DNA from 2 places in the Specibacter sp. RAF43 genome. Region 2 is predicted to be linked to the other one. Evidence: riboswitches for the same ligand, from Rfam matches in the RefSeq annotation. Region 2 holds a riboswitch; the other holds the start of a gene.
The links. Region 2 has a riboswitch for cyclic di-AMP ahead of AB4Y80_RS03850 (transglycosylase). Riboswitches for the same ligand answer to the same signal wherever they lie in the genome.
Positions count from the first base shown of each region.

Region 1: linked by a shared signal. The riboswitch ahead of AB4Y80_RS00675 (NlpC/P60 family protein) and the one ahead of AB4Y80_RS03850 (transglycosylase) in region 2 are both predicted to bind cyclic di-AMP.

Region 1 covers NZ_JBFREA010000001.1:149,883-157,512, reverse strand. The annotation lists gene AB4Y80_RS00710 (FdhF/YdeP family oxidoreductase) at 1-274, shown strand, start outside; gene AB4Y80_RS00705 (alpha/beta hydrolase family protein) at 296-1,162, opposite strand; gene AB4Y80_RS00700 (molybdopterin molybdotransferase MoeA) at 1,153-2,430, opposite strand; gene AB4Y80_RS00695 (DUF6457 domain-containing protein) at 2,434-2,721, opposite strand; gene mobA (molybdenum cofactor guanylyltransferase) at 2,745-3,368, opposite strand; gene AB4Y80_RS00685 (TetR/AcrR family transcriptional regulator) at 3,517-4,197, shown strand; gene AB4Y80_RS00680 (MDR family MFS transporter) at 4,190-5,761, shown strand; gene AB4Y80_RS00675 (NlpC/P60 family protein) at 5,820-6,584, opposite strand; cyclic di-AMP (ydaO/yuaA leader) riboswitch at 6,588-6,773, opposite strand; gene AB4Y80_RS00670 (M23 family metallopeptidase) at 6,923-7,630, opposite strand, start outside.
Region 2 covers NZ_JBFREA010000004.1:139,555-147,184, forward strand. The annotation lists gene AB4Y80_RS03835 (winged helix-turn-helix domain-containing protein) at 1-453, opposite strand, end outside; gene AB4Y80_RS03840 (MFS transporter) at 1,020-2,276, opposite strand; gene AB4Y80_RS03845 (MarR family winged helix-turn-helix transcriptional regulator) at 2,282-2,788, opposite strand; cyclic di-AMP (ydaO/yuaA leader) riboswitch at 2,982-3,176, shown strand; gene AB4Y80_RS03850 (transglycosylase) at 3,181-3,858, shown strand; gene upp (uracil phosphoribosyltransferase) at 3,905-4,543, opposite strand; gene AB4Y80_RS03860 (nucleoside deaminase) at 4,629-5,060, shown strand; gene AB4Y80_RS03865 (DNA glycosylase AlkZ-like family protein) at 5,064-6,236, opposite strand; tRNA gene AB4Y80_RS03870 (tRNA-Ser) at 6,308-6,397, shown strand; gene AB4Y80_RS03875 (DNA methyltransferase) at 6,960-7,630, shown strand, end outside.

The sequences.
Region 1 (7,630 bases), on a different contig from region 2:
GGGTGGGCGCCGGGTGGTCTTTGTCAACCAGTCGGACCTTGACGCCTTCGGCATCGCCGACGGCGCCCTGGTGGACCTGGTCTCCGAATGGAGGGACGGCGTGGACCGCCGGGCCCCCGCATTTCGCGTCGTGGCGTATTCCACCCCCGTGGGCTGCGCGGCCGCGTACTACCCGGAGACGAACGTCCTGGTCCCGCTCGACTCCAAGGCGGACGTCAGCGGCACCCCGACGTCCAAGTCGGTCATTATCCGGCTCGAGCCGGTCGCCGGGTAGGCTCGCCGCCACGCAGCGTGCCTAGCGGCCCGGCCAGGTGCCCTCGCGCAGCCAGGCCAGGGTCGCCGGCCAGAACGAGTCCTCGTAGCTGCTGTGAAACAGGGCGAAATGGCCGAGCCGGGTTTGCCCGTAGTCCTCGGGCCTGAGCTGGATGATCGTGCTGGGGCTGGCCGGGCTGTAGTCGACGGCGCGTTCCATGGCCGCTCGGGTGGCGTAGGGGTCGTCGGCGGCGGCCAGGGCCAGGACCGGCGCCGTGAGGGCGCGCAGATGCGCGCGCAGCACGTCCCGTTCCTGCCCGCGGACCGCCGTGGTGAAATCGCGGCGGCTGCGGGCCCAGTCCAGGGCCACCCCGCGGGGCAGATCCTCCATCCAGTGCAGCCGCTTGCCGGGCAAATAGCCGCAGGCCAGGGTGAGGGGCAGCGCCAGGGCCCACACGAGCCAGTGCTTCACCCGGTCCGGGGCCCGGTAGTCCCCCCAGTAGGCGTGCTGCGCCCCGACCGTGAGAATCCGTGAAAGCCCGGTGGCGTGGGCGGCCAGTCCCACCCCAAATCCGCCGAAGCTGTGACCCACCAGGTGCACCGGCAGCCCGTCGGCGCGCTCCATCGCCCAGGCCAGCGCGGCGTCGATGTCCAGGAGCCCCCATTCGTGCCAGCGGATCCGCTGCCCACGCAGCGCCCCGCCCCGCGACGCGCCAATGCCGCGATAGTCAAACGTGAGCGCGGCATAGCCGTTCGCGGCCAGGTACGCCGCATAACGGTGGTAGTAGTCGGCCCGGACCGCGGTGGCGCAGGCGATGACCACGCTCCCCAGCCGCGCGGCACCTTCTTGGACGGGGAACCAGCGCCCCGCCAGCTCCCGCCCGTCCGCGCACGGGATCGTTACGTCCACGGCAGGGCGATGGCATGCAGGGTCTCCCCCATTTTGGCCCCGTGCGGCGGCACCACCATGACGCCGTCGGCCGCGGCGAGTCCGCGCATCATGGCGGAGTCCGTGAAGGCGCAGGGCGAGGCCAGGCCGTAGAGCAGCCGGTAGGGCATGAGCCGGGTGGGGCCGGCGTGTTCCTTGATGGGCGAACCGCAGGCCACCTCGATGGTTCCGGGCCGGGGCCGGCTGCCGAGGCCGGCGAGCAGCGGCGCGCCGATGGTGAACAGGGCGATCATGGCGGCCAGCGGATTTCCGGGCAGCCCCACCAGAAAGCGTCCGTCCGGCAGTTCGGCCAGGAACGCGGGGTGGCCGGGGCGCATGGCGACGCTGTTGATGTGGACGGTGCCGCCCATCGCCGTGACGGCGGCGCGCAGAAAGTCCGCGCGGGAGTGGCCGGTGGCGCCGGTGGTGATGACGACGTCGGCCGGGTCCTCCCCCGTGTCCGCCAGCGCCGCCAGCGTGGCCGGGAGGTTGTCCGCGGCCCGCCGCAGTCCCACGACGGTGCCGCCGAGGAGTTCCACGACGGAGCCGAGCTGGGGGGAGAAGGCGTCGCGGACCGTGCCGGGTTCCGGAATGCCGGCCTGGACCACCTCGTCCCCCGTGAGCACCAGGGTCACGGCGGGCCGGCCCAGGACCGCGAGCTGGTCGGCGCCGCCGAGCGCGGCCATGGCGATGTGCGCCGGGTTCAGCGTGACGCCGGCCTTGATCAGCAGCTCGCCCAGTGCCGCTTCCTGGCCGGGGAGGCGGATGTGCTGGGCGTTTTTGGGTTCCCCGGGGCGGGCCTGGCCGCTGAGGACCACCACCGGAAGGCCGTCGTCGTCCGTCGACAGGGTGCCCGACTCGCTGCGCAGGACGGCCTTGGCTCCGCGCGGGACCAGCCCGCCGGTGACGATCGGCAGCGCCTGGCCGGCCGCCAGCCGCTGTCCGGGCTCGCCGAGAATCCACGGCGGGCTCCCGGCCACCGCCCAGCCGTCCATGGCGGCGGAGGCGTAGTGGGGCATCTGGTGCAGGGCCAGGACGTCGGCCGCCAGGATCCGCCCGACCGCCCGGGCCAGCGGGACCTCGTGGGCGGGCAGCGGCCCGGCCACCTCAAACGCCCGGGCGCGCGCCTCCTCCCAGGTGTGCGGCAGCACGCGCGGCTCCGCGCCGGCCAGGGGCAGTGCGGGGTCCCGGGGTGCGGGGTCTTGGGGTGCCCGGCGCGCGTCGGCCGCTGGGCTTGCTGGCGCCGTCACCGGCTACTCGGCGGGATTTTCGGGGGCGGCTTCGGCCGCGGCAAGCTGCTTGGCCAGGGCAATGGCCGACTGCATGGCGGCGGCGTCCCCGGCCTGGCCGGAGCCGGCCGCCAGCCCGGCGGCCAGCCCGGCCACAAAGGTCGTCAAGGGGGCCGCGGGGCGCACGATCGAATGGGCGGCCACGCCGGCCAGGTTCAGCACGGCATGCAGGTCCACGTCAACGTCGGCAATTTCAAACGCTCCCAGCAGCTTCTCCAGCCACGCCTGCAAGACCTCGTCATGATTTTCCATTTACAGCCCTTTCGCCGGCCCGTCTACTCCGGGACGCGCACTCCGTGCGCCCGGGCGTCATCCCACGTGTCCACATCGGCCGTGGATCCGGGCGGAACAATGCATTCCTTGATGTTCACACTAGCAAGCAGGGAGAAGACGGACGCATTCTCCAGGCGGTGCGCCGCGCGCGCCGCGTCCACCGCGGCCAGCAGCGCGGGCACCGGATAGATGGCGGCCAGCGGTTGCCTGCGGCCGCCGTCCACGGCCATGACCGCGCCGTCGGCCCCGGCCGCCCCGACCAGCAGCAGGGCCAGCTCCCGCACGCCGGGCATGTCACACGCCAGCACCAGCACCCGGCCCTCGGCCACCCGCAGTGCGGCCAGTCCGGCCGCGATCCCGGCCGCCGGGCCGGCAAACGGCGGGTCCTCCTGGACCAGGAGCGTCCCCCCGTCCAGGCCGGGCAGTCCGGCCAGCTCCGCCACCGGGCCGACGACGGCGACACGCGGGTCCGGTGCCACCGCCCGGACGGCGTCGCGCGCGGCGGCGACGGAGCGCTCCAGGAGGGTTGCGCCGTCGAGCATCAACGTGGCCTTCGCGACCCCGCCCAGCCGGCACGACCGGCCCCCGGCCAGCACCAGCACGGCCATTTGCTCCTGCCCCGTCACTACCGCCTCCCCACCTTCTCCTCCCCCGATGGTACCGCCGGGGCACCCGTGCCGGCGTTCCCCGGGAAATCCCAGACACCGGCCCTAAGCTGCAGCTACTAAATATATGCAGTGCATGCACTTATTTGCGAGGAAACGAGGGACACCCATGATGCCGGACACGGAACCGGGGCTGCGCGCCCGCAAGCGCACGGCCACTCGGGCGGCCATCCAGAAGGCGGCCGTCTCCCTCGCCCTGGAACACGGCTATGAAAGCGTCACGGTGGAGATGATCTGCGAGGCCAGTCTCGTATCCCAGCGGACGTTTTTCAACTACTTCGGCTCCAAGGAAGGCGTCATCCTCGGTGGCGCGCTGCCGGCGCCGTCGGCCGCGGACCTGCAACGGTTTGTGGAGCACCCCGGGCCGAACATCCTGGCGGACCTGCTGAACCTGGTGGCCTCCGTCATCACCGCCAACGAGCCCAACCTTGAGGTCTTCGAGCTGCGGCGCAGGGTCATCCACGCCTCACCGGAGCTGATCAAGCGACAGAAGAACCGGATCGGAGAATTGGAGGGCCAATTCCGGCAATACGTGCTGGACCGGTTCACGGCACAGGGGCGCGACGCCGGCAGCCCGCCCAACCGTGAGGACGAGGCGGCCATGGTGGTGGCCCTGGCCGCCGGCGCCATGCACTTCGTCATGGCGAAATGGGTGGGCGGGAACTTCAGCACCACCTTGGACGAGCTCGCCGAACAGGCCGGCGGGCTCATTGCGCACATCACCACGGACAGCCGCCTGGCTGCCCCGCCTGTTCCCCGAGCCCAGATAAGGAAGCAAGCCCATGATTGAAGCACCACCCGAGGTCGCCGCCGAGGCGGCCGCCCGGCGGCGATCGGTCCTGCTGCTCTTTGCCGGGCTCATGCTGACCATGCTCCTGGCCTCCCTGGACCAGACCATTTTCAGCACGGCCCTGCCCACCATCGTCGGCGAGCTCAACGGCGTCAACGACATGCTGTGGGTCATCACCATCTACATATTGGCGTCCACCATCATGCTCCCGATCTACGGCAAGCTCGGCGATCTGATCGGCCGCAAGGGAATCTTCATCGCCGCCATTTCCGTGTTCATCCTCGGATCGATCGTGGGCGGCTTCGCCCAGGACATGACGTGGCTGATCATCGGCCGGGGCGTCCAGGGACTGGGCGGCGGCGGTTTGATGCTGCTCTCCCAGGCGATCATCGCCGACGTCGTCCCCGCCCGCGAACGTGGCCGGTACATGGGCGTCATGGGCGGCGTCTTCGCGCTGTCCTCCGTGGCCGGACCGCTCCTGGGCGGCTGGTTCACCGACGGCATCGGCTGGCGCTGGGGCCTGTGGATGAACATCCCGCTGGGCGTCCTGGCCATCGCGGCCGCCGTCTTCTTCCTCAAACTGCCCCCGCACCCCAAGATCAAGGCCCAGGTGGACGTGGCCGGGATGGCGCTGCTGGGCATCACCTCCACGCTGCTGGTGCTGGTGAGCACGTGGGGCGGCACAAAGTACGCCTGGGGCTCGCCGACCATCATCGCCATGATCGCCGGCACCGTGGTCGCCGCCGCCCTCTTCGTGTGGGTGGAGCACCGGGCCGAGCACCCCATCATGTCGCTGCACCTGTTCCAGGAGCGCAATTTCAACCTGACCACCTCCGCCGGGCTCATCACCGGCATCGCCATGTTCGGCACGCTCGCGTACCTGCCGACGTATTTGCAGATGGTCACCGGAGCCAACGCCACGCAGGCCGGCTTCCTGATGATTCCCATGATGGCGGGCCTGCTGGTGACCTCGGTTGCCTCCGGGGCGCTGGTGAGCAGGACCGGACGGTACAAGTGGCTTCCAATCACCGGCATGTTCATCGTGGCCGGGGCGCTGGTGCTCTTGTCCACGATGACCCCCTCGCTCCCGGTCTGGGTGATTTGCGCCTACCTGGCCCTCATGGGCATTGGCCTGGGCACCTGCATGCAGATCCTGGTCTTGATCGTCCAAAACCAGTTCCCCAACTCCCAGGTGGGCATGGCCACGGCGTCCAACAACTACTTTCGGCAAATCGGCGCGTCCCTGGGCTCGGCCGTGGTGGGCAGCCTGTTTGCCCACCGGCTGGCCCAGATCCTCACCGACCGCATGTCCGGCGGCGCCCAGGCCGCCGGGGGCATCAACTCGCTGACGCCGGAAATTGTGCGCAACCTGCCCGCACCGGTGCGCCACACCATCATCGAGGCCTACAACCAGGCTCTGACGCCGATCTTCATCTACATGGTGCCCCTGCTGCTGCTGGCGGCCATCCTGCTCTGCTTCGTCAAGGAGATCCCGCTGGCAACCACCATTGACCGGGCACCCGCGCCGGCCGGCACCGAGGCCGCCCCGGTGAGCGGGTCATAAACGACATTGAACCCCGTCCATCAGGACGGGGTTCATGTGTCGGTGTTCGACTTGGTGCTTAGTGGCCGATCGCGATGAAGACCGGGCCCGAGCCGACGTTGACCGAGAACAGCGCGGTGGTGCCGCCGCCCCAGCCGCCGTGAACGGCCGTGCCGTTGCCAACGTAGACAGCGATGTGGGCCATGCCCATGCCGCCGTCGGCGTAGTAGACCAGGTCGCCCGGCTGTGCCTCAGCCTGGGAAACCGTGCGTCCCAGGGAGAGGTAGCCCGCCGGCCAGCCGTGGTAGTTGATGCCTGCCGCGGCCAGCGAGTTGGTCGCCAGGGCGGTGCAGTCCTGGGCCACGCCGAGCTGGGCGTAGGCCGCGGCCGCGATGGTTGCACCCACGCCGCTCTTGACAGCCGGCTTGGCGGCGGCCGGAGCCTCGGTGGTGGTGATGACGGGAGCTTCCGCGGCGGGAGCAGCGTCGGCCTGGACCTCGTTGCTCTGCGCGGCAACCACAGGTTCCGCGGCGACGGGCGCCGGGGTTGCGGAGACCGCGATGGGAGTGAAGGTGACCTTCACCTTGGAGCTGGCCGTCACGGCGGAGGCAACGGAGGAGTTGAGGCTAAGCGTGGTTCCACCATCGGAGGCGCGCTCCACGGTGGGGGTTGAGGCATTCGCGGCAATTCCGGAGGTAAGTACGAGCCCGGATGCTGCTGCGATGACTGCAGCCTGTCGCCCGACACCGCCGACGTTGGAGCTGACGGCTTTCGTGATGACGGAGATCGGGCTGGTCTTAACAACTTCGGCGCGGTGGCGCCCAAGGGCAGTGTTTGAAGACAAGAAGGATCCTCTCCCAAAGCCTGCGAGGTAAGCTGTCGGATTCGGATGGGAGTCACCCGGCCGCTCCACACTCACTTTCGGAATTTCTTCCTTATGCGAGCGCTTCGCGGCTTCACCCCTAGGACTTCTGTGGAAGAAGTCCGATTATTGGTTCCCCCGCCTCTGCCAGACGATTGGTACGAACGGACCATGGGCAGCGGCAGAGTTTGGCAATCCGCTCATGGACGCCAGCTTGATTCGAAGCTGGCGCGATTACGACGTTACAACAGATTTTTACGAATGTCACGTTCAGGTCACGGTAGCGTCTCTACTTCGTGACCTAAGCCCCGGTGGAGGACTTACAGCCAGCCCGTGGGATCGACGGTCTCGTCGTTGACCATGACCTCAAAGTGCAGATGGCAGCCCGTGGAGGCCCCTGTGGTGCCGCTGAGGGCCACCAGGTCCCCGCGCTCCAGCTGCGTCCCCACGGCGACGCTGATCGAGCTCAGGTGGTTGTACGACGTCGAGAGCCCGTTGCCGTGGTCGATCACGACGCGATTGCCGCCGCCATACGGGTGCCAGCCGGCAAAGGTCACGGTCCCGCCGGCCGCGGCAAAGACGGAGGTGGAGCAGGCCACGGCAAAGTCCTGGCCGGTATGGATCTCCCCGAGTTCCCCGGTCAGCGGATTCAGGCGGGCCCCAAAGGGTGAACTGGTGTTGAGTTCCTTCAGGGGGGCGGACAGGGTGCCCTTGGAGGCCTGCGGCGCCACATTGGCGGCCTCGACCTTCAAGGTCTCCTGGAGCTGGCCGTCCGCATTGAGCGCGCTGGCCACGGCGGGGGCCGCGAAGGTGACGGGCACATCGGCGGCCGCGGAGACCACGGCGGGGGCGGTCGGGGCAGGGGCGTCCACGCTGGCAAGGGTCATTCCGGTGGAGGGCAGGGTGACCGCAAGGGCCAGTCCCGTGGCCGCCAGCACCATCCCGGCCTTTTGGCCGATGCCGCTGCGGAGCCCGGAGCCGACCAGCTGGCTGATGCCTCCGGTGGGGACGGCGCGTGTGCGCTCTGC
Region 2 (7,630 bases):
GGTGGACCGCACGACGTCCAGGGGGGTGCCGACGGCGTCGGACGGGGCGATGGCCACCGCGGCGTAACTCTGGGCCTGCGGCACCAGTGATTGGGCGTAGGCGCGGATGTCCTGGGCCAGCTTAGCCAGGGAGGTGCCCGCCGCGGCGGCGGTGTCCTCGTCCACGCCGACGTAGAGCACGAACCCGCGGGCCACGTTGTCCGGGTTGACGCCGCGCAGCTTGTCTCCGCCGGCAATGACCGGCGTGGGGGCCGTGAGCGGGTGGGAGTCGGGCACGGCGCGCAGCCGGGCGGCCGGGGACTCGGCCTCCCGGCGGTAGGCGGCCGGGTTTCCGTAGGCCGGGTGAAGCTGCCGCTGCCCGGAGCCGCCCAGGGGATTGGGGGACGCATTGCGGGCCACCGCCTTGGCGGCGTTGCGGACGGAGATGTGGACGTAACCGGATGCTAGGGACATTGAACTACCTCTGAATATGGCCGTAGGTGACGGCGCGAATGCTTTCCTTTGGGTTCCGGGGTGCCAGAACTTAATGCCCGCCGTTGGGCTGGCCTGGTGGCCAAAGTGCCTAAAACTATGGGATGGGGCTAGGCCTGCATTCGACAGCTACACAGGAACGTTCCGAGGGCTTCCGATCGGAACGTTGCTGCGGCTGCAGAATTCACTGAGTGGGTGTTCACACCACGAGTCTCCTACGTAACAATCCGAACGTGCAAGTAACAAAGGGTCCAAACGTCCACAGTGTGAGATAGGGACGCCGATTGTGATTAAACTAACACCATAACCTTGGTCTCACTTAACGGGCAGATGACGGATTGTGTCGAATTATCCGGCCCAATTGGGCAATATTGGTTCCCTATATTCGGTCCGTTGCGGAATTGAGCAGAATTAGTTCAGCCGGTGAGGAAACCCGCCTATGATGGCCCACGCAAATCGGGCGCCCCGTCCGGGATTATCCCAGAAATTCACGTTAAGTAAACAGATGTTCACCAGGAGGAAGCCGCGCGCCGGGGCCGGCGGCGTGCTTATGGGAGCTGGACGTGCGCCGTCCGCTGCGGGCGCCGGCCGCGGACCTGGTCCCGGAGGCGCACGTGGTTGCGGCGGTTCATCATCAGCAGCGCCGCGGCCCCGGCGCCGATGGCCACGAACGCACCCATTCCCAGCGACCAGCGGGCCCCGAATTCGGTGGCGATCCAGCCCACGAGCGGCGCGCCGATGGGGGTCCCGCCCTGCAGCACCACCATGTAGACGGCCAGCACGCGCCCCCGCATGGCCGCGTCCGTGGTCAGCTGGATGGTGGTGTTGCACGCATTCATGAAGGTCAGCGCGGCCAGGCCCACGGGGACCAGGGCGAGCATGTAGAGCAGGAAGGTGGGCATAACGGCGGCGACGGCCGCGGTCACCCCGAACACCATCGCCCCACCGACGATGTAGGCCATCCGCATGCTCTTGCGGCGGGCGGCCAAGAGCGCCGCGGCCAGCGTGCCGACGGCCATGACGGAGCCCAGCAGCCCGTACTCGCCGGGGCCCAGGTGGAAAACGGTGGTGGCCATGAGGGCGTTGGTGATCTGGAAGTTCAGGCCGAAGGTGCTCACCAGGAACACCAACACCATGGTCATCATCAGGTCCGGACGTTGCCGGATGTACCGGAATCCCTCGCGGATCTGCCCCTTGCCGCGGACAACGTGCACGGCCGGGCGCAGCTCGGCCGTGCGCATCCGCCACAGGGAGATGATCACGCCCAGGAAGCTGGCGGCATTGAGCAGGAACGCGGGGCCGGTTCCCAGGACGGCGATCACCAGCCCGGCCAGGCCGGGGCCGGCCAGGCGGGCCAGATTGAAGGAGGCGCTGTTAAGGGCGACGGCGTTGGGTACGTCCTCCTTCGAGACCACCTCGGAGACAAACGCCTGCCGGGACGGGGCGTCCACGGCGCTGGCCACGCCCAGCAGCAGGGCCAGCAGGTAGACGTGCCAGAGCTGAACCGTGTTGGTGACCACCAGCAGGCCCAACACCAGCGCGCACAGCCCCATGGCCGATTGCGTCAAGAGCAGCAGTTTGCGTTTGTCGACACGGTCCCCAAGCAGCCCGGCGTAGGGGCCAAGGAAGATGATGGGAAGAAACTGCAGGCCGGTGGTGATGCCGGCGGCCGTCCCGGAGTTGTTCGTAAGCACCGTCAGCACGAGCCAGTCCTGGGCCACGCGCTGCATCCACGTGCCGATGTTGGACACCAGCGCTCCGGTCACCCACAGCCGGTAGTTGAACACCTTCAGGGCTCGGAACATGGAACTCAAACGCCGCTCATCTCCCCCAGGATGCGGGCGGCCTCGGCCAGGGTGGCGCGTTCGTCCGGCGTGAGGGCCGCCACGCGCTTGGCCAGCCATTGCGTGCGCTTGGAGCGGGCCCGCGACAGCGCCGTCACGCCGTCGTCCGTGATCTGGACCAGCACCTGGCGCCTATCTCCCGGGTTCTCCTCGCGGGTGACAAAACCCGCGGCATCCAGGCCGTTGACGATGCGGGTCATGGAGGGGGCCTGGACCATTTCGCGTTCAGCCAATTGGCCCACGGTCAGGGAGCCCTTGACGATGGCGGCCAACACCGAATACTGGGCGGGGCTGATTTCCCGCGACGCCGCCTCGGCGCGCAGCCGGCGGGACGTGCGCATGATCGCCACGCGCAAGTCGGCGGCCAGCGGGCCGGGGCCGGCATTGCGCGTGGCCCGCCTGACGGGCGGGGCGGCCGGAGCCGGCGCCGGCGTCTGGCCTGGGGCGTCTTGAACTACGGGCGTTTCAGTCATCATCTGCATCAACCTGGGTCACAAAAGTTACGTATCTGTTGTTACTTAGCATAGGTCATTAGCATTGCTAAGTAAATGTTGATTCGGTCACGCTCGTTACCAAAATGTGACTTATGGGCTACCGTTCGGTAATGTGAAAGCCGTGCCCGCCGAACCGCCCATGGTTCCTTGGCACAGATGGACGGTTCGCCGAGCTCTGCCGCCGCCCATTTCCCGTTCATATCTATGGCAGAGACGGGGGACCCGATTCTTGCGGGCCTCCACTTGGAAGCCCTTGGGGTTAAGCCTGCGCAACGCACGCGAGCGGCACTAGCCGCCCACCGCCGGCGCGCGGCCGGATGCTCTCATCCGAACCCGACAGCTCACCTCGCAGGCGTGGAGAGGCTCTAGCTATGTCTACGCAACATCACAATCACGGGCGCCGTCGCGCCGAAACAACCCCCCGCAAGGAATCCCGCCGCCGCATGCCCAGGACCGGGGGCCCCGCCCGGCGCATGGCGATCGTCGCCGTCGCCGGCGTCCTGCTGGCTGGCGGAGGGTTGGGCCAGGCCGCCGGCAGCAGCGGTCCGGGCGGGCTCCCGTCCGACCTTTTCGCGGCCGGCGCCGGCTCGACGACGGCGGCCGTCTCGGCGCCGTCGGACGCCCCCATCGACTTCGCCCGGGTCCTGGTCAGCTCCAGCACCGAGCTGCGCTCCAATGTGCCGGACGTGGCGGCCGCCGCCGACTCCGTCACGCCGGTGGGTGCCGCCGGCGGGCCCGTCAACGATCCGGCCGGCGCCCAAAAATACGCCGCCACGCAGCTGGCAGCCCACGGCTGGGGCCAGGACCAGATGAGCTGCCTGGTGCAGCTGTGGAACCGCGAATCGGATTGGACCACCACCGCGGAGAATCCGTCCAGCCTGGCGTACGGCATCGCCCAGTCGCTGCCGGCGTCGAAAATGGACAGCGTGGCCGGGGACTGGCGCACCAACTACCAGACCCAAATCAAGTGGGGCCTGACGTACATCGCGGACCGCTACGGCTCCCCGTGCGCCGTCTGGGACCACGAAGTCTCCATCGGCTGGTACTAAGCCGTTCGGCCTGCCGCCCACCATTCGCGAGGCGGGTGACGGTGTCTTAGTCGACGACCCCGTAGAGGCGGTCGCCGGCGTCGCCCAGGCCCGGGACGATGTAGGACTTCTCGTTCAGGCCCTCGTCGATGGAGGCCAGTACCACGTGGATGTTGTCGCGGTCCCCGTGCGCGGCCTCGAGCCGGGCCAGCCCTTCGGGGGCCGCGAGCAGGCAGATGCAGGTGATGTCCGCGGCGCCGCGGGCAAAGAGGAACTTGAACGCCTCAATCAGCGTGCCGCCGGTGGCCAGCATGGGATCCAGGACGTAAACCTGGCGGCCGGTCAGGTCCTCGGGCAGGCGCTCGGCATAGGTGATGGCCTCGAGGGTTTCCTCGTTGCGGGCCATGCCCAGGAAGCCGACCTCGGCGGTCGGCAGCAGGCGGGTCATGCCCTCGAGCATGCCCAGCCCGGCGCGCAGGATCGGGACCACCAGCGGCGTCGGCTTGACCAGCCCGGTGCCGATGGCAAAGGTCACGGGGGTTTCAATCCTGACGGGCTCCACGCGGACCTCGCGGGTGGCCTCATACGCCAACAGGGTGACAAGTTCTTCGGTGAGCTGGCGAAAAATGGGGGACGGAGTGTTCTTGTCCCGCAGAACGGTCAACTTGTGGGCAATCAGCGGATGATCCGCAACCAGTACGCGCATAGATAAAAGCTACCATTGAGCCGTGTCCACCTCCGCGAATTCCCGCCCGCCCGAGACCGCCGCCGCTGCCCTGCACGGCCGGTGGATGGGGCTGGCCCTGGCCGAGGCGCGGCGCGCCCTGACCACCGGGGACGTGCCGATCGGCGCCGTCGTCCTCGGGCCCGACGGCGGCGTGCTGGGTGTGGGTTGCAACGAACGCGAGGCGCGTGGGGACCCCACCGCCCATGCCGAGGTGGTGGCCATCCGGGCGGCCGCGGCGGCGCTGGGCGCGTGGCGCCTTGAGGGGTGCACGCTGGTGGTCTCGCTGGAGCCGTGCGCCATGTGTGCCGGGGCCGCGGTGCTGGCCCGGGTGCCGCGGGTGGTTTTTGGGGCGTGGGATGAGAAGGCCGGCGCGGCGGGCTCGGTGCTGGACGTGCTCCGGGAACGGCGGCTTAACCACTGGGTGGAGGTTTTCCCGGGCGTGCGGGAGGCCGAGTGCGCGGCGCTGCTGAAGGATTTCTTCGGCGCGCAGCGCTAGACCCTAAGCGGCGTTGAGCGCGTCGATGCGCTTTTGCCGTCTCGACGGCGAATCGAGGCTGAAGCTGCGGAAGTCGCCCAGGTCGTCGCGAATGAATGCCTCCACCTCTGAGATCCTCTGGGTTACGGCCGGCGTTGGCGCGTTGAACAGCCAGTGCGCGATGCGTTCCGCGCCGGGATCGTACTGCCACAGGCCGATGATGCGCCCGCGGTCCACGATGGGGTGGTCCGGCAGGTCCGCCTGAAGGGCGAGCCGGGCGCTGAGGAGCTGACGGTCCTGGTCCTCCGGCGCAAAGTGGTCCGCGGCGTTGCGCCGGAGCAAGAAGAGAGAGTCGGTGCCGGCGAGCAGCTGGATTTGTTCCTCGCCGGGTGCGCGGAAGTCCTCCACGGCGGCGGCGTCGGCCGGGCACATCCACAGCCCGTGCGTTTCGACGGCGCCGGCGTCCGCGAGCGCCGTCTTGGTCTGGGCGACGGTGAGGCCGGTGAACCACTGCGTCTGTTTCAGGGTGGCTCCCCCGGTCCAGCCCAGATACCGGTCCATCAGGGCGCCCCGGGCCTGGTCCGGGCCGAGGCTGCTCGGTTCCAGTCCCCACGCGGTGTAGCCGTACCGCTGTTGATCCAGCCGGCCGTTGACCGGCACGCGCCGGATGCGCCCGTCCGCCTGCAGGAGTCCGAGCGCCGTCGGCAAGGTGGTGGCGGCGCCCTTTTTCTTGCCTTCCTCGCCCAGGCTGCGGACGGCGTCGCCCAGCCGGTCCTTGAGCTGCTTGGGATCCAGCGGCCCCTCCCCGGCTGCCGCGGCATCTTCCAGCTGGCGGAGGGTTTGCGATTCCAGCGCCTCCAGTTCCGCGCGGGGCACGCCCAGCTTGTCCAGGATCTTGGCCGTGGCCTCGGCGGCGGCGCGCCCCAGCGACAGCCCCCAGGCAAAGTCGTCGGCGCCCAGCACGTAGGTGCAGCCCCGCGCCGTGGGCAGCTCATGGATCCGCAAGGCGAGGACGTCGGCGTCGGCTTGTTCGCGCCGGATGCCCGCCCGGGCAAAGAGCGTCAGGTACGGGTTGGCGCCGCCCACGGACCGGGCCCAGCCGATCCGGCCGAAGACGCCGGCCGGGTCCTGCCCCGCCAGTGAGCCGTCCAAACCTTGTTTGTGCCAGCTCCACGCACGCCACGTTGCAATGTCCATGACACCATCCTCCACCATGGCGCAACCCCCATTTTTGCGCTGGCGAGCTGACCCGGTAAGGTTGACGCGTTGGTGACGTGTCCGAGCGGCCGAAGGTGCAACACTCGAAATGTTGTTTAGGTGAGAGCCTAACGTGGGTTCAAATCCCACCGTCACCGCCACTGAAAACCCCCGGTTTACCGGGGGTTTTCGTCATTTCAAAAGATCACGTGGTGCATTTATGGTGCAGACTTCGTTGGCACCACCGTCAAGTTCCGCGCCCGGCCCCTCGTGCTGCTTCGGCGCTCCTGTTGTCGCCAAGCTGTGACACCGGACGATGACAGCCCGCGGCCTTGCAGTGCCCAACTCGAAATCCGAGACATCTTGGCGGGGACGCGGCGATCCCACCTGGCTCCCGAAGTGGCCGCGTCACGTTGATATTTTTGGAGCGACCGGTGCCGCTCACAGGCGGGACCGCAGTGATCAGGAACCGGTTTCAGAAGCAGGCTTTACGTCTGCCTGGACTCGCTCAACCCGATGGTAATGGTGGGTCGGTGAGCCCGGACCTTCCCGGCTAAGATCACAAAGAGGTAGTGCGCTCCCGCCCTGCCATGTGAGGAGTAACAACGTGTGTGAACCGTGGTCGTCTGCCGACGGTATTTCAGCCTGCCCCAGAGGCATGCGCATAATTGCCAAGAGCCCGGCGGCCCACGATGGGATCACAATCGCGGGGGAAACGCATTCATGGTGAAGCTCAACCTGAAAGCTGTCGAGGAACGCGTTGCGCCACTCGGGGGCCGTGAATCCTACGATCGAGAGTTCATTTTCAGCCTGCTGCTGGCCTACGGCAAGCCCCAGGGCAACGTGACCAGATTGCGCAATGGTTCGCTCAACGTTGCCCAGGACCAGTCCACTGAAGTGGCACAGAAAAACGTCGTCTACTTCAAGGAGACGACCGGTAATCCTCTCGCCGTCATTGACGAACTGAAGTCTTCGCCGTTGGTCGTCCGGTACAACACCCGCTTCGTGATCGTCACCGACTACACGGAACTGCTGGCCATCGACACGAAGACCGGAGAGAACCTGATGATCCCGATTCGGGACATCAATCAGCACTTCACGTTCTTCCTGCCCTGGGCCGGCATGGAGAAAGCGCAATACGTCTCCGAGGCGCACGCTGACGTCAAAGCCGCCGAGCGGATGGGCAAGCTGTTCGACGAGCTCCTGTCGGCGAACCCCGGGATGCTCGACATGGCGCACGGACGCCACGCGCTCAATGTGTTCTTCACCCGGCTCCTGTTCTGCTTCTTCGCCGAGGACACCGGCATCTTTGAGAAGAGTGGGTACACCAACGCTGTCGGCTCGCATACTCAGCCCGACGGCTCTGACGTCGCTGAGTTCCTCACGGAGGTCTT